DNA from 2 places in the Pradoshia sp. D12 genome. Region 1 is predicted to be linked to the other one. Evidence: a T-box and tRNA genes for the amino acid it is inferred to sense, from the RefSeq annotation. Region 1 holds a T-box; the other holds one or more tRNA genes.

Region 1 (6,873 bases):
ATTATTGTTTTGTTGCTACAGATGGGACAGGCATCATTGCTATTGATACGATAGGATACACCATACCAATCCGAAAGAGTAGATTAATTCCAAGGCAGGAGCAATTGGCTTATGATATGGTACGTAATGTGGATGCGCATCAGTATGACTATCAGTCAATGATTACAGATTATCAGAAGAAAGAGTATCATATCCTTTCCCCATCTCCTGATTTTATGCTGGGGTTAACACGCAAGGAACGTCAATTAAAGCAATTATTGTTCATGGTACTTGATCAATTAAAAAGTTCAAGCAATACAGCTGAAATTCGTTATTGGTATACAGAATGGGCGCCTGAACAATATTCAACAGTTTTAAAAATGGATTTTGATGAAATATGGCACAAGCTATACTCGGAAATGAAGATAGGCTGGTCAGAAAAACACGCCATGTTATGTGAACGTTTAATAAAAGGCCAACCATTTTTCGAAAAGCTCTGGGAAATAGAAGTAGGAGATCGACCATCCATGCTGTAATGGATGGTTTTTTTATATAAAAAGCTTATGACTCAAGCTCCTAGGAGCCGAAGCTAGATTAAGTAAAAAGCTGAGGCGACTGTTCAGCTCCGACAAGCATAAGAGGAGGCACGTAGGGAGGCGCTCTTTCCTCCCGTAGTGGCTACACTTATGACCTCGAGGAGCTAGGAGCCGAAGCTAGATTGAATAAAAACCTGAAACTAACTTAAGGAACGAAAACTAAAAGCGCCACATCGTGTGGCAACGTCTTTGTGACCAACATGCTGTTGGCCTCCGTAGTGGCTACACTTATGACCTCGAGGAGCTAGGAGCCGAAGCTAGATTGAATAAAAGCTGAAACTAACTTAAGGAACGAAGACTAAAAGCGCCACATCGTGTGGCAACGTCTTTGTGACCAACATCCTGTTGGCCTCCGCAGAGTATTTGCTTATGACTCGAGTTCCTAGGCCCTGAAGTCGAATATAATAAAAAAGTGCTGAAGCTAGATTCAATACAAATCTAGCTTCAGCACTTTAATTTAGAACAATCTTTATCTTCTTTTACGACCTAAACCAATTGCGTTTTTCATTTTTCGTAATGTTTTATTAGCAGCTTTATTTGCCTCGAGAGCTCCTTTGTCGAGGATTTCATCCAATTCAGGGGAATTCAGTAATTCCTGATGACGTTCCTGAATAGGTCGTAGTGTTTCAACCACTACATTGGCAACCTCTGCTTTAAAATCTCCATATCCCTTACCTACAAAGCGTTTTTCAATGGATTCTATGCTTTCACCGCTTAGTGCAGAGTGAATGGATAGAAGGTTTGAAATACCTGGTTTATTTTCCTTGTCGAATTTCACGATTCCTTCTGAATCCGTAACCGCACTCTTGATTTTCTTCTCAACCTGCTTTAGATCATCTAATAAAGAAATAGTTGATTTTTTATTTGGATCGGATTTGCTCATTTTTTTGATTGGCTCCTGTAAAGCCATGATTCGCGCCCCTGAAGCAGGTAGTTGGATATCAGGGATTGTAAAGACATCTCCATATTTTTTATTGAAGCGTTCAGCAATATCACGTGTCAATTCAACATGCTGTTTTTGATCATCGCCTACTGGAACAATGTTGGTTTGATATAAAAGGATATCAGCAGCCATCAATGGAGGATAAGTCAGAAGACCGGCTGAAACAGATACCTGTGATTTAGATTTATCTTTATATTGAGTCATTCGCTCAAGTTCACCAATAGAAGTATTACATTGCATAATCCATCCGGCTTCTGTATGAGCGGGAACCTCAGATTGGATAAAAATTGTCGCTTTCTCAGGATCAATCCCAACAGCCAGATAAAGGGCTGCAAGATTTCGAATGTTCTTTCTTAGTTCGAGGCGATCCTGCGGAACCGTAATCGCATGGTGATCAACTATGCAAAAGTAACAATGGGAATCATTTTGCAATTCTACGAACTGCCGTAATGCTCCTATATAATTACCAAGGGTCACCAGACCGGTTGGCTGAATGCCAGAAAAAATAATACTCATTTTCATTCTCCTTTCAATATAAAAAATCCCATTCGTCTCCACTATTAAAAGGGACGAATGGGATTCGCGGTACCACCCTAATTGTTTACGTTCTATACATAAACCACTCAGGAATATCCAAAAAGATATTCTTGCCCAGTAACGCGGGCAAACGTCCTGTCATACTGTCATTTTTCCTACAGGAGGCTTAAAAGTCCATTCAGGTATACGGGCTGTTTGTTCGCAGCAACCACAAACTCTCTGAAAACCTTGTACTACCTTACTACTCTTTGTCATAGCCTATAATAAATATTAAGTAATGATATTCTACTTAAACCTGATTAGAAAAGCAACTATCCAAAGAAAATAATTGAGCAAATAAAGGTAATGACACATGAAAAGATACCTGCATAAAGTAAAGGGCTAGTCCAGGAAAAGGTAAGTACCTCCATATTCGGGCCTTTATCTTTAGAATCGCCTTCTAGTTCAGATATATATTCTTCTTTTTTTGAATTGATTTTCCAGAATTTTTTAAACGAGTAGGAAAAGAAAGAAAAGAAACCTCCTCCTATTACATATAGGAGAGCGCCGGCACAAACATAAAAGAGGCCTATCATAAAATAGCTATCAATCAATGAAAGCAGAAAGGGACTTTTTATATTAATTGAATAGATAATTGAAATTAGAAGGCTGATACCGTTTAATAAAAGAAATTTTTTTGGTGAAGACTTCATGGGTTTCCTCCGAATATAAGTTGTTTTATAAAGTGTATTTAAATTTTATACCAATAATTTAAAAATTAAAAGTTGCAAGTTTATTTATAAAATTTTATTATATTCATAACGTTTCATTTTAATTAAATATGCTTTTCTGGTTGGAATTATCTGAAAAATATAATTTTTTTGTTTTTATAGGATATTTTACCCAGACATTGGTGTATCAAGGTTTGTTGTTAATTTTTGTATTCGAAATGACATATGTTCGTAAACAAAATGTAAAAAAATGATTGCAAAAAATTCTGAAACGTTTTATGATTGGTTACGAAATCTTCTGAAAATTAGAAGAGTAAAAAATAGGGAGGTCATTTACTAGTATGAAAGCAAAAAAAATCTCATTATTTCTTGTAATGATTCTTGCTTTGAGCACTTTCCTTGCAGCTTGTTCCGGCGGAGACGAAGAGACAGGTAGCAATGATAAAGGTGAAGGCAAGAAAGACGTTGAACAAGTACTTAACTTAGTGGAAACTTCTGAAATTCCGTCTATGGACACTGTAATGGCTACTGACTCTGTTTCTTTCAACGTTATGAACAATACGATGGAAGGTCTTTACCGTTTAGGTGAGGGAGATAAAGTTGTTGCAGGTGTTGCTGAGGGAGATCCAACAGTAAGTGAAGATGGAAAAACTTTCACTATCAAACTGCGCCAAGATGCTAAATGGTCAAATGGTGATCCTGTAACAGCTCACGATTTCATTTATGCTTGGCAAAAAGCTGTAAATCCTGATACTGCTGCTGAATATGCATACATGATGTATGTAATTGAAAATGCTGAAGAAATCAACACTGGTAAAAAGAAAGTGGAAGAGTTAGGTGCTAAAGCGCTTGATGATTACACTCTTGAAATTAAACTAACAAATGCTATCCCTTATTTCCAATCTCTACTTTCTTTCGGAACATTCATGCCACAAAATCAAAAATTTGTTGAAGAACAAGGCGAAAAATTTGGTCTTGAAGCAGATACAACACTTTATAATGGACCATTCACGATGTCTGAGTGGAAACATGAAGAAAGTTTCACACTTTCTAAAAATGATCAATACTGGGATAAAGATACTGTAAAGCTCGAAACAATCAATTTTAAAATCGTAAAAGATACTAACACAGCCGTAAACTTATATGAAACAGGTAAAATTGATCGTGTAGGATTGACTGCTGAAAACGTTGATAACTACAAAGATAGCGAAGAATTCGGTACGGAAAAAGATACTTCTGTATACTTCCTTCGTTATAACCAAAAGAACAAAGCATTAGCAAATGTTAATATCCGTAAAGCAATTGATATGGCTTATGACAAAGATGCTTTTGTAAAAACAATCTTAAATAATGGATCTGTACCTGCATACTACTTGGTACCAAGTGATTTTGTTAAAGGTCCGGACGGAAAAGATTTCCGTGAAGCTAACGGAGATATGAACGTTACAAATAAAGATGAAGCTAAAAAGCTTTGGGAACAAGGCTTGAAAGAAATCGGCGAATCCAAAGTTGAGCTCGAATTGCTGAATTATGATGGTGACTCTGCTAAGAAAACTGGTGAGTATATCAAAGAACAGCTTGAAACTACTCTTCCAGGACTTACAGTTGGCCTTAAGCAACAACCATTCAAGCAAAAACTTGAATTAGAATCTAAAGGTGATTATGACTTCTCTTATGCTGGTTGGGGTCCAGATTATCAAGATCCTATGACTTTCATCGATATGTTCGTAACTGATGGAGCTCATAACCAAATGGGATACTCAAATCCTGAGTATGACAAATTGGTCGAAGAAGCTGGATCTACATTATTAAGTGATTTGCCAGCACGTTGGGAAGCTCTTCAAAAAGCAGAAAAAATCCTAATTGAAGAAGATGCGGCCATCAGCCCACTTTATCAACGCGGACTTTCATTCCTATCGAAGGATAAAGTTAAAAATCTATACAACCACGCCTTTGGCGGAGATTACAGTTACAAGTGGGTATCAATCGAGGAATAATAGCTCGTGTGCCTGAATGGGAGAGTGCATGCCTGAAATGGCCATGTGCTCTCCTTTTCCCTAGTTATGGGAGAAAATTCAGAATAGAAAAACAATTGCCAAAAACTGAAAAAGGGGGGCTAATAATGCTGCGATATACATTACAACGGATATTCTATATGATTATTACTTTATTTGTTATTACAACTGCTACCTTTTTCTTGATGAAAATGCTGCCGGGATCTCCGCTGAAAAATCAGGAAAAGCTTACTGCTGAACAAAAAGAGATTATTTATGAAAAATATGGACTGAATGACCCAGTGCCGAAGCAGTATGTCACTTATATGACAAATTTAGTTAAAGGGGACTTAGGTACTTCTTTCCAATATGACAACAGACCGGTTACAGAATTAATTGCTACACGGATTCCAAATTCTGCCCATCTGGGTTTTCAAGCTTTGCTGTTTGGAACGATTGTTGGCCTAATGTTAGGAATAGCTGCTGCACTGCGTCATAATACATGGATAGATTATGGTGCCACTGTTATTGCTGTCCTGGGTGTTTCGATCCCATCCTTCGTTTTTGCAGGATTTTTACAGTATTTCTTAGCCGTTGAAAATCAAATCTTCCCGGTTGCTTTCTGGGATGGATTCGAATATACGATTTTGCCAACACTGGCGCTTTCCGCTGGGGTTATAGCAAGCATCGCTCGTTTTATGAGGTCTGAAATGCTAGAAGTTATGGGATCGGATTATATTACTCTTGCAAAAGCAAAGGGTTTATCTGGTGTAGCTGTAGTATTTAAGCATGGTATAAGAAATGCATTGATTCCAATTATTACGATTCTTGGACCAATGGCTGTCAATATTATGACTGGAACACTAATAATTGAACGAATCTTTGCTATTCCTGGATTAGGGGAACAATTTGTTAACTCTATTAATATGAATGATTATCCAACCATTATGGGTACTACGATTTTTTATAGTGCACTATTTATTCTTGTAATCTTCTTGGTGGACATCATGTATGGAATTGTTGATCCTCGTATCCGCCTTGCTGGGGGGAAAAAATAATGGAAAATAATCTAAAGACAGAAAACCTTTCTCCAGAATTATTTAAGGTTGTAGGGCAAGAATCTCATGAAGCAGAGAAAATCGTTCGCCCCAGCCTAACATTTTGGCAGGATGCATGGAGACATTTACTTAAAAATAAAGGTGCAATTTTTGGACTTGTCATGGTTGTGATCTTCGGTCTTTTAGCAATCTTTGCACCAATGACGTCTGGTTACACATATAAGCAACAGGACATAGCAAATTCTAAATTGCCGCCTCGTGTTCAGGGGTTGGAAAATATCAGCTGGCTTCCATTTGATGGTACAGATAAAAATGGTGTGAATGTCTATGAAAAAAATGGTATTGAAGACAGATATCACTGGTTTGGTACAGATGATTTAGGGCGTGACCAATGGACAAGGGTTTGGTACGGCGCAAGGATTTCCTTGTATATCGCTATATTGGCAGCCGTAATTGAGTTTTTCATTGGTGTAACCTATGGAGGGATATCCGGTTTCTTTGGAGGCAGAATTGACGCTGTCATGCAGCGTATTATTGAAGTGCTCGTCGGTATTCCATATCTAATTGTTGTTATTTTAATGATCCTAATTTTCGAAAAACCTGGGGTAATTTCGATTACACTCGCCATGGTTATAACCGGTTGGATAGGAATGGCTCGGATGGTTAGGGGGCAATTCCTGAAATTAAGAGATCAGGAGTATGTTTTGGCTTCGAAAACGCTAGGTGCTTCAAATAGAAGCTTAATATTCAAGCATTTACTACCAAATGTATTAGGACCCATTATTGTTACATCGATGTTTACAATTCCGGGAGCCATATTCACCGAGGCATTCCTAAGCTTTATTGGTCTGGGAATTGCTGCACCTGAAGCTTCTTTGGGTTCTTTAGTAAATGACGGTTTTAGATATATAAAATCATATCCATATTTATTGATCATTCCATCCTTAGCTATCAGTATACTAATCTTAAGCTTTAACTTATTGGCTGATGGTCTCCGTGATGCGCTTGATCCAAAAATGCGAAAATAATAGGGAAGGAGAATTATAATGGAGAAAT
Region 2 (6,873 bases), 340 kb from region 1:
ACAACAAGCATTTTCAGAAAGCTGTTACGTTTTGCTTCAGGTACTGATTGAAATGAAAAATCTTTGTCTTTTAATTGCATTTTGTTTCCTCCCAAGTTATTAGTCTTGGTGAGCAAAAAAAAACCACTTGCCATAAAGTGACAAGTGGAAGGTGTCAGAAATAACCGTATTATTCACACAATAATATATTATGTGTATAAATACGTTCTCCAAACAAAGTATCGCCCACCTTGTCAGCCTCTCTGGACTGCTCTTAAAGGTTCTCAATTTAAATTAAATCTATATTAACAGATTATCTCAGATAGTCCAATGGTAATAGATGGAGGGATTTGAAGGGAATGTATAAAGATTCCGGTATCTATTTCGATTTGCTACTCTTATACAAAAAAAGACTCCCAAATGTTTTAATTCAACATTTGGGAGTCTTTTTAATGATTAATCTTGGCAAGAATTAATCTGATGATACCGGTGGTCGGGGTCGAACCGACACTCCTCACGGAACACGATTTTGAGTCGTGCGCGTCTGCCAATTCCGCCACACCGGCAAGATTTTGGAGGCGGCAACCGGATTTGAACCGGTGATAAAGGTTTTGCAGACCTCTGCCTTACCACTTGGCTATGCCGCCAAATTTGTTGGAGCGGAAGACGGGGCTCGAACCCGCGACCCTCACCTTGGCAAGGTGATGTTCTACCACTGAACTACTTCCGCATTAAGTTGGCTGGGCTAGCAGGATTCGAACCTACGAATGACGGAGTCAAAGTCCGTTGCCTTACCACTTGGCTATAGCCCAACAATTAAATTTATTAGTTAGTATAAGCTATTATTCGAGTTTAATCTAAAAATGGGGCGACTGATGGGAATCGAACCCACGAATGTCGGAACCACAATCCGATGCGTTAACCACTTCGCCACAATCGCCATATTTATTGGCAGGGGCAGTAGGAATTGAACCCACACTGGAGGTTTTGGAGACCTCTGTTCTACCTTTAAACTATGCCCCTATAATGAATGGTGGAGGGGGGCAGATTCGAACTGCCGAACCCGAAGGAGCGGATTTACAGTCCGCCGCGTTTAGCCACTTCGCTACCCCTCCGATATTAAGAGTGCCGGCAAGAGGACTTGAACCCCCAACCTACTGATTACAAGTCAGTTGCTCTACCAATTGAGCTACACCGGCATAATATTTAGGAAAAATCATTATCTGTTAAATTTTAATTAATAATGGTGGCTCAGGACGGAATCGAACCGCCGACACAAGGATTTTCAGTCCTTTGCTCTACCGACTGAGCTACTGAGCCAACTTCATTATGTAAATGGCGGTCCGGACGGGACTCGAACCCGCGACCTCCTGCGTGACAGGCAGGCATTCTAACCAACTGAACTACCGGACCATTTATTGCGGGGACAGGATTTGAACCTGCGACCTTCGGGTTATGAGCCCGACGAGCTACCAGACTGCTCCACCCCGCGCCAATGTGAGTGTGATACTAGTTTTTATGGTGGAGGATGACGGGATCGAACCGCCGACCCTCTGCTTGTAAGGCAGATGCTCTCCCAGCTGAGCTAATCCTCCACATTAAATGGTGACCCCTACGGGATTCGAACCCGTGTTACCGCCGTGAAAGGGCGGTGTCTTAACCGCTTGACCAAGGGGCCAATTATTGTGAGTTATTATGGCGGAGAGCAAGGGATTCGAACCCTTGAGACAGCGTTGACCGTCTACACGATTTCCAATCGTGCTCCTTCGACCTCTCGGACAGCTCTCCATTTATGGCTCCGCAGGTAGGATTCGAACCTACGACCGTTCGGTTAACAGCCGAATGCTCTACCACTGAGCTACTGCGGAATAATTATAATGCCTGGCGACGTCCTACTCTCACAGGGACTCGCGTCCCAACTACCATCGGCGCTGAAGAGCTTAACTTCCGTGTTCGGAATGGGAACGGGTGTGGCCTCTTCGCCATCGTCACCAGACGATTTTGTCAGCGACATTTATTATTATATCGTATTTCTGACATTTTTCAAGAGAAATTTTAAAGAAATTTTATCTTTTTTTCGTTCTCTCAAAACTGGATAATGTAAGTTTGGCAAGTATGCTTGATTCATTTGGTTAAGTCCTCGAACGATTAGTATCCGTCAGCTCCATGTGTCACCACACTTCCACCTCGGACCTATCAACCTGATCATCTTTCAGGGTTCTTACTAGCTTGCGCTATGGGAAATCTCATCTCGAGGGGGGCTTCATGCTTAGATGCTTTCAGCACTTATCCCGTCCGCACGTAGCTACCCAGCTATGCTCTTGGCAGAACAACTGGTACACCAGCGGTGCGTCCATCCCGGTCCTCTCGTACTAAGGACAGCTCCTCTCAAATTTCCTGCGCCCACGACGGATAGGGACCGAACTGTCTCACGACGTTCTGAACCCAGCTCGCGTACCGCTTTAATGGGCGAACAGCCCAACCCTTGGGACCGACTACAGCCCCAGGATGCGATGAGCCGACATCGAGGTGCCAAACCTCCCCGTCGATGTGGACTCTTGGGGGAGATAAGCCTGTTATCCCCGGGGTAGCTTTTATCCGTTGAGCGATGGCCCTTCCATGCGGAACCACCGGATCACTAAGCCCGACTTTCGTCCCTGCTCGACTTGTAGGTCTCGCAGTCAAGCTCCCTTGTGCCTTTACACTCTGCGAATGATTTCCAACCATTCTGAGGGAACCTTTGGGCGCCTCCGTTACTCTTTAGGAGGCGACCGCCCCAGTCAAACTGCCCACCTGACACTGTCTCCCACCCCGATCAGGGGTGCGGGTTAGAATGTCAATACAGCCAGGGTAGTATCCCACCGATGCCTCCACCGAAGCTGGCGCTCCGGCTTCAAAGGCTCCTACCTATCCTGTACAAGCTGTACCAAAATTCAATATCAGGCTGCAGTAAAGCTCCACGGGGTCTTTCCGTCCTGTCGCGGGTAACCTGCATCTTCACAGGTACTATAATTTCACCGAGTCTCTCGTTGAGACAGTGCCCAGATCGTTACGCCTTTCGTGCGGGTCGGAACTTACCCGACAAGGAATTTCGCTACCTTAGGACCGTTATAGTTACGGCCGCCGTTTACTGGGGCTTCAATTCGCACCTTCGCTTGCGCTAAGCGCTCCTCTTAACCTTCCAGCACCGGGCAGGCGTCAGCCCCTATACTTCGCCTTGCGGCTTCGCAGAGACCTGTGTTTTTGCTAAACAGTCGCCTGGGCCTTTTCACTGCGGCTCTTCGAGGCTATAAACCTCTAATGAGCACCCCTTCTCCCGAAGTTACGGGGTCATTTTGCCGAGTTCCTTAACGAGAGTTCTCTCGATCACCTTAGGATTCTCTCCTCGCCTACCTGTGTCGGTTTGCGGTACGGGCACCTTCTTCCTCGCTAGAGGCTTTTCTTGGCAGTGTGGAATCAGGAACTTCGGTACTCTAGTTCCCTCGCCATCACAGCTCAGCCTTATGTGATGAGCGGATTTGCCTGCTCATCGGCCTAACTGCTTGGACGCGCATATCCAACAGCGCGCTTACCCTATCCTACTGCGTCCCCCCATCACTCAAATGGAAGAGAGGTGGTACAGGAATATCAACCTGTTGTCCATCGCCTACGCCTTTCGGCCTCGGCTTAGGTCCCGACTAACCCTGAGCGGACGAGCCTTCCTCAGGAAACCTTAGGCATTCGGTGGAAGGGATTCTCACCCTTCTTTCGCTACTCATACCGGCATTCTCACTTCTAAGCGCTCCACATGTCCTTCCGGTCATGCTTCACAGCCCTTAGAACGCTCTCCTACCACGCATACCATACGGTATGCATCCACAGCTTCGGTGATACGTTTAGCCCCGGTACATTTTCGGCGCAGAGTCACTCGACCAGTGAGCTATTACGCACTCTTTAAATGTGGCTGCTCTAAGCCAACATCTGGTTGTCTGGGCAACTCCACATCCTTTTCCACTTAACGTATACTTTGGGACCTTAGCTGGTGGTCTGGGCTGTTTCCCTTTTGACTACGGATCTTATCACTCGCAGTCTGACTCCCGAGTATAAGTCTTTGGCATTCGGAGTTTGTCTGAATTCGGTAACCCGATGAGGGCCCCTAGTCCAAACAGTGCTCTACCTCCAAGACTCTAAACTCGAGGCTAGCCCTAAAGCTATTTCGGAGAGAACCAGCTATCTCCAGGTTCGATTGGAATTTCTCCGCTACCCACACCTCATCCCCGCACTTTTCAACGTGCGTGGGTTCGGACCTCCATCCAGTGTTACCTGGACTTCATCCTGGACATGGGTAGATCACCTGGTTTCGGGTCTACGACCACATACTGCAAACGCCCTATTCAGACTCGCTTTCGCTGCGGCTCCGTCTCATCAACTTAACCTTGCATGGGATCGTAACTCGCCGGTTCATTCTACAAAAGGCACGCCATCACCCATAAAAGGGCTCTGACTACTTGTAGGCACACGGTTTCAGGATCTCTTTCACTCCCCTTCCGGGGTGCTTTTCACCTTTCCCTCACGGTACTGGTTCACTATCGGTCACTAGGGAGTATTTAGCCTTGGGAGATGGTCCTCCCGGATTCCGACGGGATTCCTCGTGTCCCGCCGTACTCAGGATCCACTCGGGAGGGAACGAAGTTTCGACTACAGGGTTGTTACCTTCTCTGACGGACCTTTCCAGGTCGCTTCATCTACCCCGTTCCTTTGTAACTCCACAATGAGTGTCCTACAACCCCAGATGGCAAGCCATCTGGTTTGGGCTGATTCCGTTTCGCTCGCCGCTACTCAGGAAATCGCATTTGCTTTCTCTTCCTCCGGGTACTTAGATGTTTCAGTTCCCCGGGTGTGCCTTCATACACCTATGAATTCAGTGTAAGATACTGCCCCATTACGGGCAGTGGGTTTCCCCATTCGGAAATCTCCGGATCAAAGCTTACTTACAGCTCCCCGAAGCATATCGGTGTTAGTCCCGTCCTTCATCGGCTCCTAGTGCCAAGGCATCCACCGTGCGCCCTTATTAACTTAACCGTTAAAAAACTCTTACTCGGTTTTTATTAAAACGCATTTACTTTGCCTTACATTACATTATCCAGTTTTCAAAGAACGATTATTGCGAAGGATTGCTCCTTCAAAACTAAACAAAACTACTGGCCAATAAGTCTATTTTCCTTAGAAAGGAGGTGATCCAGCCGCACCTTCCGATACGGCTACCTTGTTACGACTTCACCCCAATCATCTGTCCCACCTTCGGCGGCTGGCTCCCGTAAGGGTTACCCCACCGACTTCGGGTGTTACAAACTCTCGTGGTGTGACGGGCGGTGTGTACAAGGCCCGGGAACGTATTCACCGCGGCATGCTGATCCGCGATTACTAGCGATTCCAGCTTCATGCAGGCGAGTTGCAGCCTGCAATCCGAACTGAGAGTGGTTTTATGGGATTTGCTCGACCTCGCGGTTTTGCAGCCCTTTGTACCACCCATTGTAGCACGTGTGTAGCCCAGGTCATAAGGGGCATGATGATTTGACGTCATCCCCACCTTCCTCCGGTTTGTCACCGGCAGTCACCTTAGAGTGCCCAACTGAATGCTGGCAACTAAGATCAAGGGTTGCGCTCGTTGCGGGACTTAACCCAACATCTCACGACACGAGCTGACGACAACCATGCACCACCTGTCACTCTGTCCCCCGAAGGGGAACGCTCTGTCTCCAGAGTTATCAGAGGATGTCAAGACCTGGTAAGGTTCTTCGCGTTGCTTCGAATTAAACCACATGCTCCACCGCTTGTGCGGGCCCCCGTCAATTCCTTTGAGTTTCAACCTTGCGGTCGTACTCCCCAGGCGGAGTGCTTAATGCGTTAGCTGCAGCACTAAGGGGCGGAAACCCCCTAACACTTAGCACTCATCGTTTACGGCGTGGACTACCAGGGTATCTAATCCTGTTTGCTCCCCACGCTTTCGCGCCTCAGCGTCAGTTACAGACCAAAGAGTCGCCTTCGCCACTGGTGTTCCTCCACATCTCTACGCATTTCACCGCTACACGTGGAATTCCACTCTTCTCTTCTGCACTCAAGTCCCCCAGTTTCCAATGACCCTCCACGGTTGAGCCGTGGGCTTTCACATCAGACTTAAAGGACCGCCTGCGCGCGCTTTACGCCCAATAATTCCGGACAACGCTTGCCACCTACGTATTACCGCGGCTGCTGGCACGTAGTTAGCCGTGGCTTTCTGGTCAGGTACCGTCAAGGTACCGCCCTATTCGAACGGTACTTGTTCTTCCCTGACAACAGAGCTTTACGACCCGAAGGCCTTCTTCGCTCACGCGGCGTTGCTCCGTCAGACTTTCGTCCATTGCGGAAGATTCCCTACTGCTGCCTCCCGTAGGAGTCTGGGCCGTGTCTCAGTCCCAGTGTGGCCGATCACCCTCTCAGGTCGGCTACGCATCGTTGCCTTGGTGAGCCGTTACCTCACCAACTAGCTAATGCGCCGCGGGCCCATCCCTAAGTGTTAGCCGAAGCCAACTTTCCTTCTAACACCATGAGGTGTTAGAAACTATTCGGTATTAGCACCGGTTTCCCGGAGTTATCCCAATCTTAGGGGCAGGTTGCCCACGTGTTACTCACCCGTCCGCCGCTAATCTTCGGGAGCAAGCTCCCTCAGATTCGCTCGACTTGCATGTATTAGGCACGCCGCCAGCGTTCGTCCTGAGCCAGGATCAAACTCTCCGAAAGATGTTTGATCTAGCTAAATTTTAAAGCAAATTGACGAGATTTTAAAAATCTCTTTTTTAGACTTGCTTGGCGTTTCGTTTTGTTTAGTTTTCAAAGAACAATCTGTCGTGTTAGCGACTTTTACATTATATCAAG

Evidence for each region. A T-box is a leader RNA that pairs with one kind of tRNA and senses whether it is charged. The one in region 1 lies ahead of trpS (tryptophan--tRNA ligase), so its partner is inferred to be a tRNA-Trp.
Region 2: it has a tRNA-Trp gene. The T-box ahead of trpS (tryptophan--tRNA ligase) is inferred to sense a tRNA for this amino acid. The anticodon was not compared.

The regions. Positions count from the first base shown of each region.
Region 1 covers NZ_CP044545.1:982,146-989,018, forward strand. Annotated here, with positions in the region: gene F7984_RS04875 (YjbA family protein) at 1-515, shown strand, start outside; gene trpS (tryptophan--tRNA ligase) at 1,045-2,034, opposite strand; T-box leader at 2,081-2,319, opposite strand; gene F7984_RS19680 (DUF3899 domain-containing protein) at 2,367-2,747, opposite strand; gene F7984_RS04890 (peptide ABC transporter substrate-binding protein) at 3,107-4,762, shown strand; gene opp3b (oligopeptide ABC transporter permease) at 4,888-5,817, shown strand; gene opp3C (oligopeptide ABC transporter permease) at 5,817-6,845, shown strand; gene F7984_RS04905 (ABC transporter ATP-binding protein) at 6,864-6,873, shown strand, end outside.
Region 2 covers NZ_CP044545.1:642,724-649,596, reverse strand. Annotated here, with positions in the region: gene codB (cytosine permease) at 1-80, opposite strand, end outside; tRNA gene F7984_RS03225 (tRNA-Leu) at 464-545, opposite strand; tRNA gene F7984_RS03220 (tRNA-Cys) at 553-626, opposite strand; tRNA gene F7984_RS03215 (tRNA-Gly) at 635-709, opposite strand; tRNA gene F7984_RS03210 (tRNA-Gln) at 717-791, opposite strand; tRNA gene F7984_RS03205 (tRNA-His) at 844-919, opposite strand; tRNA gene F7984_RS03200 (tRNA-Trp) at 929-1,002, opposite strand; tRNA gene F7984_RS03195 (tRNA-Tyr) at 1,011-1,094, opposite strand; tRNA gene F7984_RS03190 (tRNA-Thr) at 1,106-1,178, opposite strand; tRNA gene F7984_RS03185 (tRNA-Phe) at 1,224-1,299, opposite strand; tRNA gene F7984_RS03180 (tRNA-Asp) at 1,316-1,392, opposite strand; tRNA gene F7984_RS03175 (tRNA-Met) at 1,398-1,471, opposite strand; tRNA gene F7984_RS03170 (tRNA-Val) at 1,499-1,574, opposite strand; tRNA gene F7984_RS03165 (tRNA-Glu) at 1,583-1,657, opposite strand; tRNA gene F7984_RS03160 (tRNA-Ser) at 1,676-1,767, opposite strand; tRNA gene F7984_RS03155 (tRNA-Asn) at 1,773-1,847, opposite strand; rRNA gene rrf (5S ribosomal RNA) at 1,859-1,975, opposite strand; rRNA gene F7984_RS03145 (23S ribosomal RNA) at 2,108-5,040, opposite strand; rRNA gene F7984_RS03140 (16S ribosomal RNA) at 5,186-6,738, opposite strand.